Regions from separate parts of the Pseudomonas sp. R1-1 genome, predicted to be linked through region 4. Evidence: predicted binding sites of a transcription regulator. Region 4 holds the regulator's gene; each other region holds the start of a gene.
What was found. Region 4 encodes FliA, which starts transcription of late flagellar genes. Its sites were predicted from a motif close to CTAAAGTTTNNNNNNNNNNNGCCGNTAA; they were not measured.
Positions count from the first base shown of each region.

Region 1: a site for FliA is predicted at 3,210-3,237, ahead of J3P75_RS05275 (methyl-accepting chemotaxis protein). Genes of this name have one in related genera too.
Region 2: a site for FliA is predicted at 1,391-1,418, ahead of motA (flagellar motor stator protein MotA). Genes of this name have one in related genera too.
Region 3: a site for FliA is predicted at 1,693-1,720, ahead of J3P75_RS01255 (methyl-accepting chemotaxis protein). Genes of this name have one in related genera too.

Region 1 is NZ_CP071663.1:1,116,500-1,121,975, reverse strand. Features, by position in the region: gene J3P75_RS05295 (2-hydroxyacid dehydrogenase) at 1-194, shown strand, start outside; gene J3P75_RS05290 (methyltransferase) at 228-1,226, shown strand; yybP-ykoY riboswitch at 1,277-1,401, shown strand; gene J3P75_RS05285 (TMEM165/GDT1 family protein) at 1,490-2,074, shown strand; gene J3P75_RS05280 (M48 family metallopeptidase) at 2,198-3,016, opposite strand; gene J3P75_RS05275 (methyl-accepting chemotaxis protein) at 3,274-5,415, shown strand.
Region 2 is NZ_CP071663.1:5,619,282-5,624,757, reverse strand. Features, by position in the region: gene J3P75_RS25165 (HDOD domain-containing protein) at 1-1,320, opposite strand, end outside; gene motA (flagellar motor stator protein MotA) at 1,487-2,338, shown strand; gene motB (flagellar motor protein MotB) at 2,342-3,382, shown strand; gene J3P75_RS25150 (toll/interleukin-1 receptor domain-containing protein) at 3,659-4,144, opposite strand; gene J3P75_RS25145 (caspase family protein) at 4,144-5,103, opposite strand; gene J3P75_RS25140 (TIR domain-containing protein) at 5,106-5,476, opposite strand, start outside.
Region 3 is NZ_CP071663.1:278,558-284,033, forward strand. Features, by position in the region: gene J3P75_RS01245 (NorM family multidrug efflux MATE transporter) at 1-565, opposite strand, end outside; gene J3P75_RS01250 (LysR substrate-binding domain-containing protein) at 722-1,642, shown strand; gene J3P75_RS01255 (methyl-accepting chemotaxis protein) at 1,833-3,809, shown strand; gene J3P75_RS01260 (aldose 1-epimerase family protein) at 4,029-5,243, shown strand; gene J3P75_RS01265 (YifB family Mg chelatase-like AAA ATPase) at 5,240-5,476, opposite strand, start outside.
Region 4 is NZ_CP071663.1:4,452,579-4,458,054, reverse strand. Features, by position in the region: gene flhA (flagellar biosynthesis protein FlhA) at 1-1,276, shown strand, start outside; gene flhF (flagellar biosynthesis protein FlhF) at 1,288-2,628, shown strand; gene fleN (flagellar synthesis regulator FleN) at 2,745-3,575, shown strand; gene fliA (RNA polymerase sigma factor FliA) at 3,572-4,312, shown strand; gene J3P75_RS19950 (chemotaxis response regulator CheY) at 4,480-4,851, shown strand; gene J3P75_RS19945 (protein phosphatase CheZ) at 4,869-5,476, shown strand, end outside.

The DNA.
Region 1 (5,476 bases), 2.8 Mb from region 4:
GCGCGGCGACGGATGTGCTGAGCGTCGAGCCGCCCGCTCAGGGTAATCCGCTGCTGGCGAACGATATTCCGCGCCTGATCGTCACCCCGCACAACGCCTGGGGTAGTCGCGAAGCACGCCAGCGCATCGTTGGCCAACTCAGTGAAAACGCACAGGCGTTCTTCAGCGCTAAGGCGCTGCGGGTCGTCAGTTGATAAACTGCGGCACTTTTTTTTCGAGGAGCAGTTATGGATCCGCGCAGTGAAGTACTGCTTCGTCAGCCTGAATGGTTTCAAGGTTCGCTGTTGCTCGCCGGATTGCCCGCCGACGATTTGCTCGGGCACCTGCCTAATGCCTTTGGCTGGTGCTGGCACGCCGGCGATCAAGCCGCGCTGGAGGCCCGTTTCGAAGGCCGCAGCGATTTTGGCGTGAACATCCCGGAGCGTGAATTCGACAGCGCGGTGGTGTTTCTGCCCAAGTCCAAGAATTTGACCGATTACATTCTCAACGCCGTTGCCTCGCGCCTGGCCGGTCGAGAGGTGTTTCTGGTCGGGGAAAAACGCAGCGGCATCGAAGGGGCGGCGAAACAGCTCAACCCGTTCGGCAAACCACGCAAGCTCGACAGCGCGCGGCATTGCCAGCTCTGGCAGGTCACCGTGGCCAACGCGCCTGAAACCAAATCACTGGAAAGCCTGGCGCAGACGTACGAACTGCCCTTGGCCGAAGGCCCGTTGAAAGTCATCAGCCTTCCAGGGGTGTTCAGCCACGGTCGCCTCGATCGCGGTAGCGCCCTGTTGCTGGAGCATCTGGACAAGCTGCCAAGCGGCCATTTGCTCGACTTCGGTTGCGGCGCCGGCGTGCTCGGTGCCGCGGTCAAACGTCGCTACCCGCATAATCAGGTGACGTTGCTCGATGTCGATGCGTTCGCCGCCGCCAGCAGCCGTCTGACCCTCGCCGCCAATGGCCTCGAAGCCGAAGTGCTGACCGGTGATGGCATCGATGCTGCGCCGATGGGTTTGAGCGCGATTTTGAGCAACCCTCCGTTCCACGTCGGCGTGCATACGGATTATTTCGCTACCGAAAACTTGCTGCGAAAAGCGGCCAAACATCTGAAAAACGGCGGCGAACTGCGCTTGGTCGCGAACAGCTTCCTGAAATATCAGCCGTTGATCGAAGAACATCTGGGCGTCTGTGCAATCAAGGCCGAAGGCAACGGTTTCCGGATCTACCGGGCCAAGCGCGGCTGAAAGCGCTTTGTAAAAAGTCGCTTGCCCAATCGGATTTGCCTAGGCAGAATCCGCTCCGTCCTAGGGGAGTAGTCTCCCACGAGCGCCAAGCTCGTCCGGCATACGTCAACATACTTGATCCTCAGATCATGGCGTATGCGACCCAAGCGTCCGCAACAGACGGATCGCAGGGTTTGACAAGACCTATGACACGCACACCTTACCCGGGGCGGGAAGGCTGTACGTGTCATAGCCGTGTCGACCCGCCCCTTAGGAAATCCCTGATGCTGGACTCGTTACTCGTTCCCACCGCAATCGTTGCCTTGGCCGAAATCGGCGACAAGACGCAACTGCTCGCGCTGATTCTTGCCGCTCGCTTCCGCAAACCCTGGCCGATCATCGCCGGGATTGTCGCCGCGACCCTGGCTAACCACGCGGCAGCCGGTGCGGTGGGTGCCTGGTTCGGCAGCTTCTTCTCCGACAGCGTCCTGCACTGGATTCTCGCTGCCAGCTTCGCCGCCACGGCATTGTGGACGCTGGTCCCGGACAAGCTCGACGACGACGAAGCCAGCACCGCGCGCAAGTTCGGCCCGTTCCTGACTACGCTGATTGCGTTCTTTCTTGCCGAAATCGGCGACAAGACCCAGATCGCCACGGTGATGCTCGCCGCGCAGTACCCGGAATTGTGGCTGGTGATCATTGGCACCACCGTGGGCATGCTGATTGCCAACGTGCCGGTGGTATTGGCGGGTAATTTTGCAGCGGACAAACTGCCACTGACCTTGATCCGTCGCCTGGCGGCATCGGCCTTTTTCATTCTGGCGATTGTTGCGGTGTACAAAGCGATGCAGAGCAGTGGCTGGATTTAACCCTGAGAGAAGGATCGTTCCCACGCTCTGCGTGGGAATGCAGCCGGGGACGCTCTGCGTCCCATTGGAACGCGGATCCTCCCTTGAGGCGTTCCCACGCAGAGCGTGGGAACGATCACTGACTCAGGATTTGGGGGCTTTTTCGTAGAGCGGCATGACCTTCGGAATCGCTGCCTGCAACGCGGCGATCCGGCTGGTCGAGGCCGGGTGAGTGCTCATGAATTCCGGCGGCGAACCTTCCGAAGCCTTGCTCATCTTGTCCCACAGGGTAATCGCCGCATTCGGGTTGTAGCCGGCGCGGGCGGCCAGTTCCAGGCCGATCAGGTCGGCTTCGTTTTCATTGGCGCGGCTGTTGGGCAAGGTCATGCCGTAGTTGGCCACGGTGTCGGCCAGCGCCAGGCTGTCCTGACCCAGACCGAACAACGCACCGGCGCCCTGCTTGGCCATCTCGATGCCATAAGCCTTGGACATCGCTTCACGACCGTGCTCGCGCAAGGCGTGGGCGATTTCATGGCCCATGACCGCAGCGATTTCATCGTCGGTGAGTTTCAGGCTGTCGATCAGCCCGGTGTAGAAAATGATCTTGCCGCCGGGACCGCAGTTGGCGTTGAGCTCGTCGCTCTTGATCAGATTGACCTCCCACTGCCACTGCGCCGCATCCGGACGGAAATTCGGCGCCTGCGCGATCAAGCGGTTGGCAATCGCCTGCACTCGCTTGGCCTCGGGGCTGGTCTTGTCCAGCACACCTTTGCTGGACGCCTCGCCAACAGTTTTCTGATAAGACTGGGCATACATCTGATCGACCTCTTGTGCCGACAGCATGCTGAACATGTACTGCTTGCGCTCCACCCCGACGGCGCCGCCGCTGGTGGTGTTGACCGACTGACAACCGGCCAGCAACAGCGCTGCGCTCAGTGCACTAACAACCAATGTCTTGTTCATTGAAAAGCTCCCTGAAAACCTGTGGCGTATCCTAGGCGGGTAATTGTATAGACGCCAGATACAACGGACATGTAGCAGTGGCTTCTCAGACATTGCCCGCATCGAAAAATATCCAGGCGACCGCCAGCCACACAGCCGCTGCGTCACGCAGAAGCCGATTTACGACATCCCGGGCCGATTCCGACCAGCGCCACTCATGGCCCCGCAGCCGCCGCCGATAAATCTTTCGCAGATATTCTCCTGCCTGCGGAGCTCCCATGAAGTTCAAATCGATCCAGTTTTCCGTCGCTGCCCTGGCCGGCGCCATTGTCCTTAGCGTGGTAGCGGCGCTGGTGCTGTATGCGCTGTTTGCCGGCGCGCGCACCCAAGCGATGGTGCAACAACGCACCCAGGCCCAGTTCGAGCAGGTCATCGAGCAGCGCCTGACCGCGCTGGCGCAAACCCAGGTCAGCCAGATCCAGCGTGAACTCGAAGCACCGCTGCTGATTGCCGGCGGCCTGGTGCGCGTCAACGCTCTGCTTGGCACGCCGGGCGCCGATGGCCAGCCACGCCTGAGCGTCAGCCGCGAGCAACTGATCAGCCTGATCAAAGAGAACGTCGAAAAGAACCCGAAAATTCTCGGCACGTACATTGGCTGGGAAAAGAATGCTCTCGACCACAACGACGCGGCCTACGTCGGCACCAGCGTGGTCGGTATCGACGCAAGCAACGGGCGCTTTCTGCCGTGGTGGTTCCGCAACGAGGACGGCACCCTCGGCCTCGACAAACTGATCGACGTCGACGACCAGAAAACCCTGTCGACCGGCGTGCGCGCCAGCGAGTACTACCTGTGCTCGAAGGAAAGCAAGAAGCCCTGCGTGATCGATCCGGCGCCGTACAAGGTCGGCGACAAGGTGGTCATGCTTGCCTCGTTTATCGAACCGGTCATGCTCAACGGCGCTTTCCAAGGCATCGTCGGCGCTGATTTGTCGGTGAACTTCATTCAAGAGATGCTGCTGGGTGCCAACCAGAAACTCTACAGCGGTGCCGGGGAAATGGCCTTGGTCGGCAGCAACGGCCGGATCGTGGCCTACACCAAGGACCCGAGCAAATTCGGCGAAAAAGTCAGCGACATTCTCGATGCCGAACAGTCCGCCAACATGGCCAACCTCAAGCGCGGCGAAGTGACTTACTCCGTTAACAAGGACAAGGGCCGGATCGAGTTGTACCTGCCGTTCGGCATCGGTCAGACCGACGCGCGCTGGACGCTGATGCTGCAACTGCCGCTCAACGCGGTGATGGCCGATCTGCAAACGCTGCAGGCCGACCTCGATGCCCAGCGCAAGTCCGACACCTTCGGCATGGCCATGGTCGGTTTGCTGATCGCCGGCCTCGGCTTGCTGGTGATCTGGCTGGTCGGTCACGGCATTGCCCGGCCACTCAAGCAGATGGTCGCCATGCTCAATGACATCGCGCAAGGCGAAGGCGATCTGACTCGCCGCCTGAGCAGTGACCGCAGCGATGAACTCGGCTCGATCGCCAAGGGTTTCAACACCTTCCTGGCCAAATTGCAGGCGATGATCACCCAAGTGGTGACCTCGGTGCAGAGCGTCAGCGATTCCTCGGAGCACACCGCCGACATCGCTATTCGCACCAACATCGGCATCCAGAAACAAATGGCCGAAATTGATCAGGTGGCAACAGCGGTGCAGGAAATGACCGCGACCGCGCAAGACGTGGCGCGAAATGCCACGCAAGCGGCGCAGGCCGCGAGCCACGCCGATCAGGCGGCCACTCAGGGCATGCAGATCGTGCGTGACACCTCGAACTCGATCGGTGTGCTGGCCAGGGAAATCGGCAAAGCGGTCGAGGTCGTGCAAACCCTGGCCAAGGACAGCGAGAACATCAACGCGATCCTCACGGCGATTCGCGGGATTGCCGAGCAGACCAATCTGCTGGCGTTGAACGCGGCGATCGAAGCGGCGCGCGCCGGCGAACAAGGTCGCGGCTTTGCGGTGGTGGCGGACGAAGTGCGCAACCTGGCGCAGAAAACCCAGCAAGCCACCGAAGAAATCCAGAGCATGATCCAGCAACTGCAACAAGGCACCCGCGATGTGGTGCGGGTCATGGAAGACAGCCAGAACCGCACCGACGAAAGCGTGCAACACGCGGCGAAAGCCGCCGAGGCGCTGGAGACGATTACTCATGCAGTCTCGGTGATCAACGACATGAACACGCAGATCGCCAGCGCGGCGGAGGAGCAGAGTGCGGTGGCCGATGACATCAATCGCAACGTGATCAATATCGGTCAGGTGGCCAATGAAGTGGCGGGCGGTGCGGATGAATCGAGTTCGGCGAGTGCCGGGTTGACCAAACTGGCGGAACAGCAGCGGCGGTTGATCAATCAGTTCAAGGTCTGAAGATCAAAAGCCCCTCACCCTAGCCCTCTCCCAGAGGGAGAGGGGACCGACCGGGTTGTCT
Region 2 (5,476 bases), 1.2 Mb from region 4:
GTTGTCCGGGGTGATTCGCACCTGCGCCTGTTGCGTCAGCAGGCGTTGCAGCACCTTGCTTTGACTGACGACGAAACTCAGCGCGCCGGCTTCCTTCGGCAGGCCGGCAGTCTGCTGCACGCGCAGCGTCGAGTGCGTGCGGTCGGCCATCAGAATCATCACCCGACGCATGCCGCTGGCCACCAGCGCATTGCGTGCAGCGACGGTCAGGCTCATGGCGTTGGTGAAGCGGCTGGGTTCGGCGAGCAGTTCGGCGCATTGCCGACGCCACTGGCCGAGGTCGTCCGACGACGGTGCTGCCGCGGGCAGCATGCCTGCGGGCAAGCGTCGCGTGCCCCACGGCCACAGCAGCGCAACCGCCGGGTGCCACACATCCGGCATGGCGTGCTGGCGCGCGCTGTTCGCCGCTTGCTGGTGCAACTGCTGTTGCACCTCGTCCATGGACATCTGCAGATAAAGGCTGGTCAGGTACTGCCAGCGTTCGCTGTGCGGACTGTCCCAGGCCTGATGCGCCGACAGCGCCAGCCCGTTGGCCAGCAGCACGGTGTTGGCCGGCTGATTGAGCCAGCGGCGCAGGGTCGGGTCATCGTCGAGGCGGTTTTGCTGGCGTAACGGATGTTCGCTGTCGCGGGCGATACGCAACACCTGCACCAGTTCACGCTGTTCGTTGAGCAGCAATTTATAGCCTTGCTGGACCCAGATCGGCAGGCGCCAGGCCTCGACCAGCGCATCGGCAATCTTCAGCAGGCGCACGCCAAACAACTGCTTTTCGACGAGGTGCGCCGGTTCGCGTTTATGGATCACCCGCAGCTCCCATTCCTCAAGCAGCTGCGGGAAGGTCAGCGCCAGCGGCCACAGCGGCGAGAGAAACAGCAGGCTGCCCCAATGGATGTCCTGCCACAGCCGCGCCAGGCGACTGGCAAAAAAACCGTTGGCCTGTTGCGTCGCGTGCTGACTGATCAATTGCAGTTGGCGCAGGGCTTTGGGGATCTGCATCTGCGGTTCGGCGGGCAGGCGTGCGAGCAGTTCTTCAGTGCGAGCCAGGCCGAGGCGGTTGATGGCGACCTCGAGATTTTCCGCTGGCGTGGCCATGGTGCCGTGGGTGTGACGATTCGCCTCACGCAGGATGCTCAAGGCCAGCGCCGGGCTGTCCTGCATCAGGTCGGCGATGTCGCGCAGCGAGCTGCGATTGTCGCGGATCGCGCGGCACACTTTGTCGTGCGCCGCTTGCGGGACGGGCAGGCGGACGCTGTCGAGCAGCTTTACCCAGCCGTCGAGAGTGGTCGGTTTTGCGTGTGGGACGTTCGTTTCATTAGCCATGTCTGGACGGAATCTTCACTGACTGTAGACGCGCCCGGCACGGGCTAAATTGGCTTTTCGCCTGAACTGGCTATAGTCTGGCGCAGTTTTGCCGATAAGTAGAAGAAGAGATTTTTTAACTTCCGAATATGACCTTGAACCCGACTTAAACAAGTACCTTCTACCTATGGCTAAAATTATCGGCATCATCGTCGTATTCGCGAGCGTGCTCGGCGGATACGTGCTCTCCCACGGCAAGATTGCCGCCCTGATCCAGCCCTTCGAGGTGATGATCATCGGCGGTGCAGCACTGGGCGCGTTCCTGCAGGCAAACCCCGGCTACATGACCATGCACGTGCTCAAGAAATCCCTGAGCATGTTCGGTTCGCGTTTCACCCACACCTTCTATCTGGAAGTGCTCGGGCTGATCTACGAGATCCTCAACAAGAGCCGCCGCGAAGGCATGATGGCTATCGAAGGCGACATCGAAGATGCCGCCGCGAGCCCGATCTTCGCCAAGTACCCGGCGGTACTCAAGGATGAACGCATGACCGCGTTCGTCTGCGATTACCTGCGCATCATGTCCTCCGGCAACATGGCTCCGCACGAGCTCGAAGGCCTGTTCGACATGGAGCTGTACAGTCTTAAAGAAGACCTTGAGCACCCATCGCATGCAGTCAACGGCATCGCCGATGGCATGCCCGGTTTCGGTATCGTCGCGGCGGTACTCGGTATCGTGGTGACCATGGCCTCGCTGGGCGAAGGCGACCAGGCGTCGATCGGTCTGCACGTCGGTGCGGCACTCGTCGGTACGTTCTTCGGTATTCTCGCGGCGTACGGTTTCTTCGGCCCGCTGGCGCACTCGCTGGCTCACGATGCCAAGGAAGAACTCAACGTCTACGAAGCCATCAAGGCCTCGCTGGTGGCCTCCGCTTCCGGCATGCCGCCGTCGCTGGCGGTCGAGTTCGGTCGCAAGGTTCTGTATCCGGCCCACCGTCCAAGCTTTGCCGAGCTGGAACAAGCCGTTCGCGGTCGTTAAGAAATGGAAAATAATCAGCCGATCATAGTCAAGCGCGTCAAGCGCATTGCCGGCGGGCACCACGGCGGGGCGTGGAAAATCGCCTTCGCCGACTTCGCCACCGCGATGATGGCGTTCTTCCTGGTGTTGTGGCTGCTGTCCACGGCGACGCCGGAACAGAAAATCGCCATCGCCGGTTACTTCAAGGACCCGGTCGGCTTCTCCGAAAGCGGTACGCCGTACATCATCGATCTGGGCGGCACGCCGACCCTGGCGCCGGAAAATACCCTCAACCCGGAGGTGAAGTCGCAGCCGCAGCCCGACAAGGTCACGGTCGACACCGAGCAGGTTGAAGGCATGGCCGAGCAGGTCGAGAAGGAGCGTCTGGAGCTGTTGCTGCAAGAATTGCAGAACAAGGTCGACGAGAACCCGCAGCTGCAGAAATTCAAAGACCAGATCCTCTTCGAGATCACGCCGAACGGCTTGCGCATCCAGATCATGGACGCCGAGAACCGGCCGATGTTCGACTCAGGTTCCGCACGTCTGAAGCCGTACTTCGAAGACATCCTGCTGGCGATGGCCGACACGATCAAAGCGGTGCCGAACAAGATCAGCATCAGCGGTCACACCGATGCCAAGCCTTACATCGGCAGCGGCGACTACGGCAACTGGGAGCTGTCGGCCAACCGCGCCAACGCCGCCCGGCGTGCCTTGGTCGCTGGCAGCTACCCGGATGCACAAGTGGCGCGGGTGGTCGGTTATGCCTCGTCGGCGCTGTTTGACCGCGAGAACCCGTTCAACCCGGTCAACCGCCGTATCGATATCGTCGTGCTGACCAAGAAGGCCCAGGCGGCCATCGAGGGTGCGCAAGGTGCCGATGCGGCCAAGCCAGCGGATCAGAGTCAGAACGGTGCTGCACCGGCGGCGCCTGCTGATCCGAATGCATTGCCGGCGGATCAGCAACCGGTGCCTGCGCATGAGCTGCGTGAGCGGTTGAATCTGTTTGATGATGCCGCGCCGAAGCCGGCGGCGCCGGGTGGGGCGGCGCCAGCGCCGAAGCAGTGATTGATAAAAAAACCGACAGTGATGTCGGTTTTTTTTTTGCCCGGTTTTCGGCTTGAGGATTACTGTGCCGCGAAGGTCGCAGCCCCTCACCAGCCCTCTCCCCCAGGAGAGGGAGCCGATCGGGTGACGCTGGAGCTCAGCCTCGACCTGATCGTGCTCTGCTGAATCCATAATCGCTGCGATCTTTCAGGTCGGCGGACAGCGCAAGACACCTCTGTCAGTCCCCTCTCCCTCCGGGAGAGGGCCAGGGTGAGGGGCTTTCAGGCATGACGACGTCTAGAAACCGCGCCGAATCCGGTTCTTCAGCTGTTCATGAAAGAACTCGGCATTGCGCTTGTAGGTGCCCTTGATCGATTCATTGATCGAATCCAGCGCCATCGAGCGCTTGCTCATGACTTCATCGCGATAGGCGTCGATGAAAAAATCCAGATCGCTGTTGGTACTCAGCTTCGGCCATTTATCCAGATACAGCGGCAACTCCGCCGGGCCGGTCTTGAACGAGCAGATCCGTCGGTTGCTGATGGTCGCTTCACCAATCTCGAACGGCACCCACCACGACAGCGCCGTCTTCTCCGAAACCACCGCCAGCAAATGCGTGCACTCGGTGATGTTGCGCGTGATTACCCCGGTGATGTCATCGGTGGTCTGCGACTCTGGGTCGAGCACGTCGAGGTAAGTCTTGATCTTTGCCTGGGTCAGACGGGCATTGATAGCGATCGCATGGGCGCGGTCCATGTGGCGGTAGCTGATGAATACGGGCATTAGAAATGTCCTTTGATGGCGAGTTCGCGGTAGTAGGCGCCGAGGGCGGTAAGGCGGCAGCCGGTGGAATGGAGCGCGGCGTAATACATGTGCTCGGCGTCGACCGGCTCGATCAGGCTGTGGCGGTTGCACATCTGCAGTTGCTTGAAAATCGCCCCGTGGTCGGCATCGAAGGTGGCTTCGGTGGGCTCGTAACTGGGGTCGAGCCGGAACACGGAGCTGGGCTCGGGGAACCAGTCCTTGAGCTTGCGCAGGGTTTCTTCGGCGATCAGCGGCGCGACTTCGCGCAATGGCACGAACTGCGACACGTTGGTCTTGAACACCGGACGTTGTTCCCACGCGCCCAGCGCGTTGTCGACAAACGAATACACACTGCCTGGGGTGACCTTGCCCAGCACATTCGCCGCACCGCCGTGCAACGCCTGCAACAGCAGATCGGTAAACACGCCGTGGCCGCGGCTTTCCAGGGCGTACTGTTCTTTCTTGCACGCGGTGAGAATGGTCATCCCTTCGCCGATCACACTGCTGCCGCCGCGCAAGTTGCGCAGGGCGCCCGCTGCACCGGCCTGACAACAATCGAGAATGATGATCTTGTTCTTGATGTGCGGCGCTTGATCCGCCCATTGCAGGATGTCGCTGATGCGAATGCCTTCACCGCCGTGTTTGAAGTCCTGCGGGATCAGCAGACCCTCATCGATGCTGGTATCGAACTGACCGTGACCGGCGAAGTACAGCAGCGCTACGTCGCAATCGCCTGAGAACAGACTTTGAATCTGCTGTTTCAGGGTCGCCAGTGTCAGGTTGTCTTCGGCCGAGGTCAGCACTTTGCAGCTGAAATTGGGGCGTCCGTTGGCGTGACGTTCCAGTACCGAGGCCATGGCCATCGCATCGTTGTTGCATCCACTCAACGGTGAAACGTGGGCGTAATGGTTGATGCCGATAAACAGTCCCTTGCGCATGCTCACACCGCCGTATGCAGACGAATCGCACTGACGATGCTGTTGGTGTTCCAGGCGCATTCGGCGTGTGCGGCGTTGCGCACCACGGTCGAGATGCGCTCGGCGCCGAACGGTTTGATCGCAATGATCACTTTGCCCATGCGTTTGGCGATCTCGATTTCCTTGTTGATCCACTTGCTGTAGGTCGAATACATGCCAGCCATGATCAGCACCGCCGAGCAGGGACGAATCTTGTTTTCGATGGCTTGCTCAAGCTCCTGATCGGTGCGGGCATCAAGAATCGGATTGTGCGTTGGCACTGAAAAATTCTTGTAGGTAAAACCCGGTTTCGCATTGAGCAGGCGCACCAGATTGTCGTGGGCGTGGGCGTAGC
Region 3 (5,476 bases), 2.0 Mb from region 4:
CGAGCTGCGGCAGGCCGAACATGCCGGTGATCAAGGCGTAGTTGAGCAGGAAGTTGGCCACGGTGCCGGCGAGGCTGATGACCATCACCGGCGTCGCTCGCCCGATGGCACTGGTGAAACCACGCAACGCCATGAAGCTCAGGTAGCCGGGCAGGGCGAAGGGCAGGGCGATCAGAAATTGCCCGGCGGCGTTGACGTTGGTTTCCGTCTGGCCAAACAGCAGCAACACCGGTTTGAGGTTCCACAGCAACAGTCCGGCGCCCAGCGCCATCAGCCACGCCAGCCACAAACCGGCCTGGGTCAGGCGCGCCGCACCGATGATATCGCCGGCGCCCTGCCGAATCGCCACCAGCGTGCCGACGGCGGCGATTACGCCGATGCAGAAAATCGACACGAACGAATAGCTCGCCGCACCTAGGCCGCCACCTGCCAAGGCCTCCGGGCTAAGGCGCGCCATCATTAGCGTGTCAGTCAGCACCATGAGCATGTGCGCCAACTGCGAAGCGATCAGCGGCCCGGCCAGCCGCAGAATGGCCCAGAGTTCGTTACGCACAGGATGCTGCATGTCATCACCACTCGATTCAGAGGGAACAGAAGAGCGTCGATTCTCGGCGCGTGAGCGTGATTGCACAAAGGGATAAAAAGGATGGGTGGCATGATTAAAACTCATCCAGCGCCGATTCTGCTAAGTTGGCCGCATCCCGCTACCGGAGCTCTGTGCATGTCCCGTCGACTTCCACCGTTGTATGCCCTGCGCGCATTCGAAGCGGCGGCGCGGCATAGCTCGTTCACCCGCGCGGCTGAAGAACTGTCGATTACCCAGAGTGCGGTGAGCCGGCATATCCGCACCCTCGAAGAACACTTTGCCTGTCGGTTGTTTCAGCGCAGCGGGCGCAATCTGCAACTGACCGAAGCCGCGCGACTTTTATTGCCGGGCATTCGCGAAGGTTTCATCGCGCTCGAGCGCGCCTGCAATACCTTGCGTGCCGAAGACGACATCCTGCGCATGAAAGCGCCATCGACCCTGACCATGCGCTGGCTGCTGGCGCGCCTGAGTCGCTTCCGTCATCTGCAGTCGGGCAACGAAGTGCAACTGACCAGTGCATGGATGGACATCGATTCGGTGGATTTCAATGACGAGCCGTTCGATTGCGCAGTGCTGCTGAGCGACGGCCATTTTCCGCCGGACTGGGAAGCCAGCCTGTTGTTTGCCGAGGAGCTGATTCCGGTCGGTGCGCCTAATCTGCTCAACGACCAACCGTGGGATGTGGAGCGGCTGGCCAGCACCGAATTGCTTCATCCGACCCCGGACCGTCGCGACTGGCGCAGTTGGCTGGAATGCATGGGATTGTCGGATCAGGTTTCACTCAAGGGCGGGCAAGTGTTCGATACCCTCGAACTGGGGATGATCGCTGCGGCGCGCGGCTACGGCGTGTCGATGGGCGATCTGTTGATGGTGGCTGAAGATGTCGCCCAGGGACGTCTGAGCCTGCCGTGGCCTACGGCGGTCGCCAGTGGCCTGAATTATTACCTGGTGTGGCCGAAAACCCGTCCCGGAGGTGAACGTTTGCGCCGCCTCAGTGACTTCCTCCAGGGCGAAGTCCGCGCCATGGAACTGCCAGCGGTGGCGCGCTTGAGCTGAAACGTTGGAGCGGCGACAATGCAGGCCTTACGCCATACCCACGTTGCGCGCTCAAGTATTCGCATTCACCGCCGACTATGAGCAAGTGGAACCGTCGTGCCGGTTCCAGGCTGCACCCCCATTATTAGAATATTTTCCCGGGCATTTACCGCGATCAAGGAGGATTCGGTGGCTCGGCCAGGAGCTGTTCATGTCTCAACCTCGTGCTCGGATCGCCTCGCAGCTGGGCCTCGCCCTCGCCGTGATACTGGCGATTGTCATCAGCGGCAGTACGGTGTTCGCCCTGCGTTCGCTGGATTCTGCCAACCTCGCCACCCGTGAAGAGCATCTGGCCAGTGAGGCGCGGCTGCTGGCCGACCAACTGAGCACGTTCCACGGCACCTTGCGTGAAAGCACCCTGCGCCTGAGCGGCTTGTTCGAAAAGCGCTTCGGCAGCGGCCTGAGCGTGCACCCTGACCAGCCCGTGACCGTGGCCGGCGTGCAGACCCCGGGCCTGCATCTGGGCAACGAAGTGCTGAACAACAACTTCAAGGAAGTCGACGAGTTCAAGCAGATGACCGCCGGCGTGGCCACGGTATTCGTGCGCAGCGGCGAAGACTTCATTCGCGTCAGCACCAACGTCAGCAAGCAGGACGGCACGCGCGCCATCGGCACCGTGCTCGACCACGCCAACCCGGCGTACGCGAAGTTGATGGCGGGGCAGAGTTACGTCGGCCGCTCGCTGTTGTTCGAGCGCTATTACATGTCGCAGTACACGCCGGTGCGTGACGGCAGCGGCAAGATCATTGCCGTGTTGTATGTCGGCTTCGATTACACCGACGCGCAGAACGCCCAGTTCGCCAACCTCAAGCGCTTCCGCATCGGCCAGACCGGCTCGCTGGCGCTGCTCGACGAGCAGAACAAATGGCTGGTGCCGATCGCCGGTGTCGAGTCGCTGGACCAGGCGGTGCCAGCCATCAACGCACTGGTGAAAACTCCGGGCAAGGGTGAGTTCTGGAGCGATCAGGGCGAAGACTTCTACAGCATTGCCGTGCCGTTCGAAGGTGGCCCTTGGTCGGTGGTGGCGAGCATGCCGAAAGCCGAGATTCGCGCGGTGACCTGGAGCGTCGGCACGCAACTGGCGATTGGCAGTCTGCTGGCGATGTTGCTGGCGGTCGGTTCGGTGGTCTGGCTGCTGCGCAGCAAACTGGCGCCGTTGAGCGATCTGGTGCGGCAGGCCGAAGCGTTGGGCGCGGGCGATCTGAGCGTACGTCTGAACGTGTCGAGCAACGATGAAATCGGTCAGTTGTCGCGAGCGTTCAACCAGATGAGCCAGGCCTTGTCGACCATGGTCGAGCACATCCGTCGCTCCTCGGAAGAGGTCAATAGCCGGGCGCAGGCGTTGTCCGGTTTGTCCGGCGGTGCCTATGACGGCATGGAGCAACAGTCCGGCGAGATCACCAGCATGGCCGGCGCGGTGGAAGAGTTCAGCGCGACCTCGCTGAACATCGCCGACAACATGAGCGCCACCCAGCGTCTGGCACAGGAAAATGCTCAGCAAACGCAGATCGGCCGCAGCTCGATGGAAGAAGCTTCGTCGTCGCTGGAGCAAATTGCTGGCGCCCTCAACAGCACCGCCACCGTGATCAACACCCTCGGTCAGCGTTCCCAGGAAATCGGCGGCATCGTCGGCGTGATCACCTCGATCGCCGAGCAGACCAACCTGTTGGCACTCAACGCGGCGATCGAAGCGGCGCGTGCCGGTGAGCAGGGTCGCGGCTTTGCCGTGGTCGCCGACGAAGTGCGCAGCCTGGCCTCGCGTACTCGTCAGGCCACTGATGAAATCTCCAGCATGATTCACAGCATCCAGCAGGAAACCGGCAACGCGATCAGCACCATGGAGCAGGGCAATGTGCTGATGCAGGAAGGCCTGTCGCGCAACGCCAACGTCGCCTCGGCGCTGGCGCGGATTGATGAGCAGAGCCGTTCGGCGGGCCAACAGTTTGCCGCGATCACCACGGCGACGCAGGAGCAGAGTAGCACCGCGACGTTGCTGAGCAGCAACTTGCAGAGCATTGCGCTGGCTAACAGCGAACAACGCGAAGTGGTTTCCAACCTTGCGGTTACCGCCAAGGAGCTGGAAAAACTGGCGGCGGATCTGCGTTCCGAGGTTGATCGCTTTCGTTGATGCGCCTTTGAAATAGCTTTCGCGAGCAGGCTCGCTCCCACAGTTTTCGGTGTGATTCACAGATTTTGTGAAAACCCGGATCCCCTGTGGGAGCGAGCCTGCTCGCGATTGCGTCAATGAAGATCTTCGGCAGAACATGCGCCCCGTCGATCTAATGCACTTGCTGAAACGTTTCCGCAGCGCTATATAAATGGCACAACTCCAATAAAGGCTGCTGCCATGACCCCGCTCAAACTCGCCGTCGCACTCGGCGCACTCTCTGCTGCTTCCCACGCCATGGCCTGGGATTACGTATTGCTCGATAGCACCAAGTCCGCGCAAAACTGGACCATCACCAGCGCGCAATTGGGCGTGAAAACCGACAAACCCTTTTCCGTCAGCCTGCGCACCTTGCATGGCGGCCGGCAGGAAGGCGTGAGCATCGTCGATATCGATAACGGCACCATGAAACTCTCCGTAGTGCCGACCCGTGGCATGAACGTCTTGCAGGCGTCCGTCGGCGATGTGCGCATGGGCTGGGATTCGCCGGTCAAGGAGGTGGTCAACCCGGCCTTCATCGAACTCAACGGACGCGGTGGTCTGGGCTGGCTGGAAGGTTTCAACGAGCTGGTGACCCGCTGTGGCTATGAATGGGTCGGTCACCCCGGCATCGACAATGGTGAGCTGCTGACTTTGCACGGCCGCGCCGCTAACATCCCGGCCAGTACCGTCACCCTGCACATTGACGAAAATCCCCCCTATGCCATCAGCCTGCGTGGGGAGTTGAAAGAGCAGGCGTTCAAGAAAGTCGACTTCTCCGTGGCCACCGAACTGGTCACGGTTCCAGGCAGCGCCGCCTTCAGCCTCAACGATACGCTGACCAACAACGGCGATTATCCGAAGGAATATCAGGCGCTGTATCACAGCAATTTCAGCACGCCGTTTCTTGAGCAAGGCGCCCGATTTGCCGCGCCGGTCAAACAGGTTTCGCCATTCAACGACAAGGCCAAGGGTGATCTGGCCGACTGGCAGACCTATCGCGGGCCGACCAGGGACTACGACGAAACTGTCTATAACGTCGTGCCCTATGCCGATGCCAAGGGGCAAACGCTGACCGTGCTGCATAACAAGGCCGGTAGCCTTGGCGTTTCGGTTGGCTTCAATACCTCGCAGTTGCCGGTGTTCTCTCTGTGGAAAAATACCGATACCCAAGGGCAGGGCTATGTCACCGGGCTGGAGCCGGGAACCAGTTTTTCCTACAACCGCCGCTATCAGCGCCCGCTGAATCTGGTGCCGACCATTGCGCCGAAAGCGAGCCAGCAGTTCCAGATCAGTTACAGCCTGCTCGCGGACAAGGGCGCTGTGGATAACGCCTTGAAGCGTGTGACCGAGATTCAGGCCGGGCGTGAAACCGAAGTTCGGCAAACACCGCTGGTTGATCTGACCGAGCATTAAGGCGTCGCCGGCCGATATTGCAGCGCCTCGGCCAGGTGCTCGCGTTTGATGGCATCGGCTTGTTCGAGGTCTGCCAGTGTTCGGGCGACCTTGAGCAAGCGATGCGCCGAGCGTAGCGACAGGGTCAAGCGTTCGCAGGCGGTTTCCAGCCAGGTTTCATCGGCTGTGGATAACTTGCAATGCCGTTTCAGTCCCGGCAAATCGAGAAAGGCATTGGCGCAGCCCTGCCTTTT
Region 4 (5,476 bases):
GTTCGCTTCGCCGAAAGCGCTGGCCGTGGCCGCAGGTTTGATGGCGGTGATGGGCCTGGTGCCGGGCATGCCGCACTTCTCCTTCCTGAGCATGGCCGCGCTGGCCGCGGGCGGCGCCTACCTGTTCTGGAAAAAGCAGAACGTCGCCAAGGTCGTGGCGCTGGAAGAGGTCAAGCGTCAGCAGGAACTGCTGCCGTCGCCGGCCCGCGCCATGGAAACCAAAGAGCTGGGCTGGGACGACGTGACGCCCATCGACATGATCGGCCTGGAAGTCGGCTACCGCCTGATTCCGCTGGTGGACCGCAATCAGGGTGGGCAGTTGCTGGCGCGGATCAAGGGCGTGCGCAAGAAGCTCTCGCAGGATCTGGGCTTTCTGATGCCGACCGTGCACATCCGTGACAACCTCGACCTGGCGCCGAGCGCCTATCGCCTCACGCTGATGGGCGTGATCCTGGCGGAAGCCGAGATCTACCCGGATCGCGAACTGGCGATCAACCCGGGCCAGGTCTACGGCACGCTCAACGGTATCAACGCCAAAGATCCGGCTTTTGGCCTGGAGGCGGTGTGGATCGAAATCAGCCAGCGCGCCCAGGCGCAGTCGCTCGGCTACACCGTGGTCGACGCCAGCACCGTGGTTGCGACGCACTTGAACCAGATTCTGTACAAGCACTCCAGCGAGCTGATCGGCCACGAAGAAGTCCAGCAACTCATGCAGTTGCTGGCCAAGAGCTCGCCGAAACTGGCGGAAGAGCTGGTGCCGGGTGTGGTGTCGCTGTCGCAGTTGCTCAAAGTCCTGCAAGCGTTGCTCGCCGAACACGTGCCGGTGCGCGATATCCGCAGCATCGCCGAAGCCATCGCCAACAACGCCGCCAAGAGTCAAGATACCGCCGCGTTGGTGGCCGCCGTGCGGGTCGGCGTATCCCGTGCAATCGTCCAAAGCATTGTAGGCACTGAGTCCGAGCTGCCTGTGATCACCTTGGAACCAAGGTTGGAACAGATATTGCTCAATAGTCTGCAGAAGGCAGGACAAGGCTCGGAAGAGGGTGTTCTGCTGGAGCCAAGCATGGCCGAGAAGCTGCAACGTTCGCTCATCGAAGCGGCGCAGCGTCAGGAAATGCAAGGTCAGCCGGTGATCCTGTTGGTCGCCGGCCCGATCCGCGCGATGCTCTCGCGCTTTGGCCGCCTCGCCGTCCCCGGACTGCATGTGCTGGCCTACCAGGAAATACCGGACAACAAGCAAGTGACCATCGTTGCGACAGTAGGGCCCAACGGCTGAGGTAGTGGTTTATGCAAGTTAAGCGTTTTTTCGCCGCCGATATGCGTCAGGCCATGAAGCTGGTTCGCGATGAGCTGGGCGCTGATGCCGCCATCATCGGTAACCGCCGCATTGCCGGCGGCGTCGAGTTGACGGCAGCACTGGATTACAAATTGTCGGCGCTGGCGCCACGGGTTCCGAACATGGAACTCGAGGACGAGCTGCGCAAGACCCAGTCGCGCATCGTCACCGCACAGGCCGAATTGAGCCTGCGTGGCGAAGCCGACGGCAACACCAATCAGCAGTTGTTCGCCGGGCTGCCGTTGACGGCCGGCCTGCCGCTGACCGCTGCCGAACCGTTGACCGAGCCGACCTACGCTGCACCGGCGCGTCCGGCCGCAGCGCCTGCGCAGGCTTCGGCGGGCGTCGATCCGCGTGCGCTGGATTCGATGCGTTTTGAGTTGAACAGCCTGCGCGAACTGATGGAAGTGCAGCTCGGCACGCTGGCCTGGAATCAGCTGCAGGGCAGCCGCCCGGCGCAAGCCAATCTGTATCGCCGTTTGCAGCGCATTGGCCTGTCGGGCCCGCTGTCGCGCGATCTGCTGGCGATGATCACCGATATCGAAGAGCCGCGTCAGGCCTGGCGCATGTTGCTCGCGCATCTGGCGCGGATGATTGCCGTACCGGAAGTCGAGCCGCTGGAAGAGGGCGGTGTGATTGCGATGGTCGGCCCGGCGGGCATGGGCAAGACCACCACGCTGGCCAAGCTGGCGGCGCGTTATGTGCTCAAGTACGGCGCGCAGAATGTGGCGCTGGTGAGCATGGACAGCTTCCGCATCGGTGCGCAGGAACAACTCAAGACCCTGGGGCGCATTCTCAATGTGCCGGTGACCCACGTCGATCCGGGCCAGTCGCTGGTACAGGCGCTCGATCCGCTGCTGCGCAAGCGCGTGGTGCTGATCGATACCGCCGGCCTGCAGGCCAGCGATCCGGCGCTGCGCATGCAGCTGGAAAGCCTGGCCGGGCGGGGCATTCGCTCAAAAAATTATCTGGTCCTGGCAACCACCAGCCAGAAACAGGTTCTAACCGCCGCTTATCATAGTTACAAGCGTTGCGGGCTGGCCGGCTGCATTCTGACTAAACTGGATGAAACAGCCAGTCTTGGTGAAGTGTTGAGCCTGGCGATCAGTCATGAATTGCCGGTCGCGTACCTGACCGATGGCCCACGGATTCCGGATGATCTGCATCTGCCGCGCCGTCATCAACTGGTCAGCCGCGCCGTCAGCGTGCAAATGCAGGAAGAACCCAGCGAAGAAGCCATGGCTGACATGTTCGCTGATATCTATCACAGCCCGACCAAGCAGGTTGGCTGAGGTAATCATGAACAGTTTTTGTACCTACATCGATGGTCTGCCACGCATTGTTCCGATCCGGAACGCGCAGCCAGTAATGTGGCCTCCGTCTATGCAAGACAAGGTAAAGAAATAACATGGGCAGCATGCATCCCGTACAGGTGATCGCGGTGACCGGCGGCAAAGGTGGCGTCGGCAAGACTAACGTGTCAGTGAACTTGTCGCTGGCGCTGGCAGAGCTTGGCCGTCGGGTCATGCTGCTGGACGCCGACCTCGGTCTGGCGAACGTCGACGTTCTGCTGGGGCTGACCCCCAAACGCACGCTGGCCGACGTGATCGAAGGCCGCTGTGAACTGCGCGACGTGCTGTTGCAGGGCCCGGGCGGGATTCGCATCGTGCCGGCGGCGTCCGGCACGCAGAGCATGGTCCACCTGAGCCCGGCGCAGCACGCCGGCCTGATTCAGGCGTTCAGCGACATCGGCGACAATCTCGACGTGCTGGTGATCGACACCGCTGCGGGCATTGGGGACTCGGTGGTCAGTTTCGTCCGCGCCGCGCAGGAGGTGTTGCTGGTGGTATGTGACGAGCCGACCTCGATCACCGACGCCTACGCACTGATCAAATTGCTCAACCGCGATTACGGCATGAACCGCTTCCGCGTCCTCGCCAACATGGCGCAGAGCCCGCAGGAAGGGCGCAACCTGTTCGCCAAGTTGACCAAGGTCACGGACCGTTTCCTTGACGTCGCCCTACAATATGTCGGCGCCGTCCCGTATGACGAAAGCGTGCGCAAGGCCGTGCAGAAACAACGCGCCGTCTACGAAGCCTTTCCACGCTCCAAATGCGCCCTGGCTTTCAAGGCCATCGCGCAGAAGGTCGACACCTGGCCGCTACCGGCCAACCCGCGCGGCCATCTGGAGTTTTTCGTCGAGCGTCTCGTGCAGCAAACCGCAGGGCCTGTGATATGACCGCCAGTGGCATGAATCTTTACAAGAAGTCGGCGCGTGACGCGCAGTACGAGTTGATCGAGCGTTACGCGCCACTGGTCAAGCGCATTGCCTATCACTTGCTGGCACGGTTGCCGGCCAGTGTGCAGGTCGAAGACCTGATCCAGGCCGGGATGATCGGCCTGCTCGAAGTGTCGACCAAATACGACGCCAGCAAGGGCGCCAGTTTCGAAACGTACGCGGGCATTCGAATCCGCGGCGCGATGCTCGATGAAGTGCGCAAAGGGGACTGGGCGCCACGCTCGGTCCACCGCAATACCCGGATGGTCAGCGACGCGATTCGCTCGATTGAAGCTAAAACCGGCCGTGACGCTAAAGATCACGAGGTTGCGGCCGAACTCCAATTGAGTCTCGACGATTATTACGGGATTCTGAATGACACTTTGGGCAGCCGCCTGTTCAGTTTCGACGACCTCTTGCAGGACGGCGAACACGAAGGGCTGCACGAGGATGGCGCCAGTGCTCATATGGAGCCGTCACGCGATCTGGAAGATGAACGCTTCCAGGCCGCGCTGGCGGACGCGATTGCCAATTTGCCGGAGCGTGAGCGACTGGTGTTGGCGCTGTACTACGACGAAGAGCTGAACCTCAAGGAAATCGGTGAAGTCCTTGGCGTCAGTGAATCGCGGGTCAGCCAGTTACACAGCCAGTGCGCGGCCCGTTTGCGGGGGCGTTTGGGGGAGTGGCGAGCGCGCTGAAGGCAGTGTGGGGACACTGCGAAACGAGGCTGGTGCGGTGATGAACGGCGCCGGTCTCGATCCGTTGTGCTCCAGACAAACTTTAAGTGCTGCGCCAATTGATTGAAGTGGCGCGTCCAGGTGCTGGGCGCGTTTAAGACTGCTTGGAGGTCGAATTGAACAAAGACATGAAAATCCTCATCGTTGATGACTTCTCAACGATGCGGCGGATCATCAAGAACCTGCTGCGCGATCTTGGGTTCACCAACACCGTCGAGGCCGATGATGGCGTAACCGCCATTCCGGTCCTCAACAGCGGCAGCATCGACTTTCTGGTAACGGACTGGAACATGCCGGGCATGACCGGTATCGACCTGCTGCGCCACGTGCGCGCCGATGAAAAACTCAAGCACCTGCCGGTGCTGATGGTGACCGCTGAAGCCAAGCGCGAGCAGATCATCGAAGCCGCTCAGGCCGGTGTGAACGGCTACGTGGTCAAACCTTTCACGGCTCAGGCGTTGAAAGACAAAATCGAGAAGATTTTCGAACGCATCGGCTGAGAACGCGCGGGGGAGCTATGGAGCATAACGAATCTTCACAGGGCGATTTTGAATCGACCCTGAAAAAACACGCGGTCGAACTGGTCGAAAGCCTTGAAAAGGGCAGGTTCGGCGACGCGGTGCAACTGATCCATGAGCTCAATCAGACCCGTGACCGTGGCCTGTATCAGGAAGTGGGCAAGCTCACGCGTGAACTGCACAGTGCGATCGTCAATTTCCAGATCGATCCGCACATGCCGCAGGCCGAGGAAGTGTCGCAAATCACCGACGCCACCGAACGCCTGGGCTATGTGGTCAAGCTGACGGAAGCCGCGGCCAACCGCACCATGGATCTGGTGGAAAGCGCCACACCGGTGGTCAACAGTCTGGCCGATGAAGCCCAGACGTTGAGCGCCGATTGGGGTCGCTTCATGCGTCGCGAGGTCGGGGCTGAAGAGTTCCGCGAGCTGGCGCGCCGGGTCGACGGTTTTCTGTCACGCAGCAGCACGGACAACCGTGCGGTGTCGAGCAATCTCAACGACATCCTGCTGGCCCAGGATTACCAGGACCTCACCGGTCAGGTGATCAAGCGCGTGACCCAACTGGTCACCGAAGTCGAAAGCAATCTGCTCAAACTCGTCCTCAT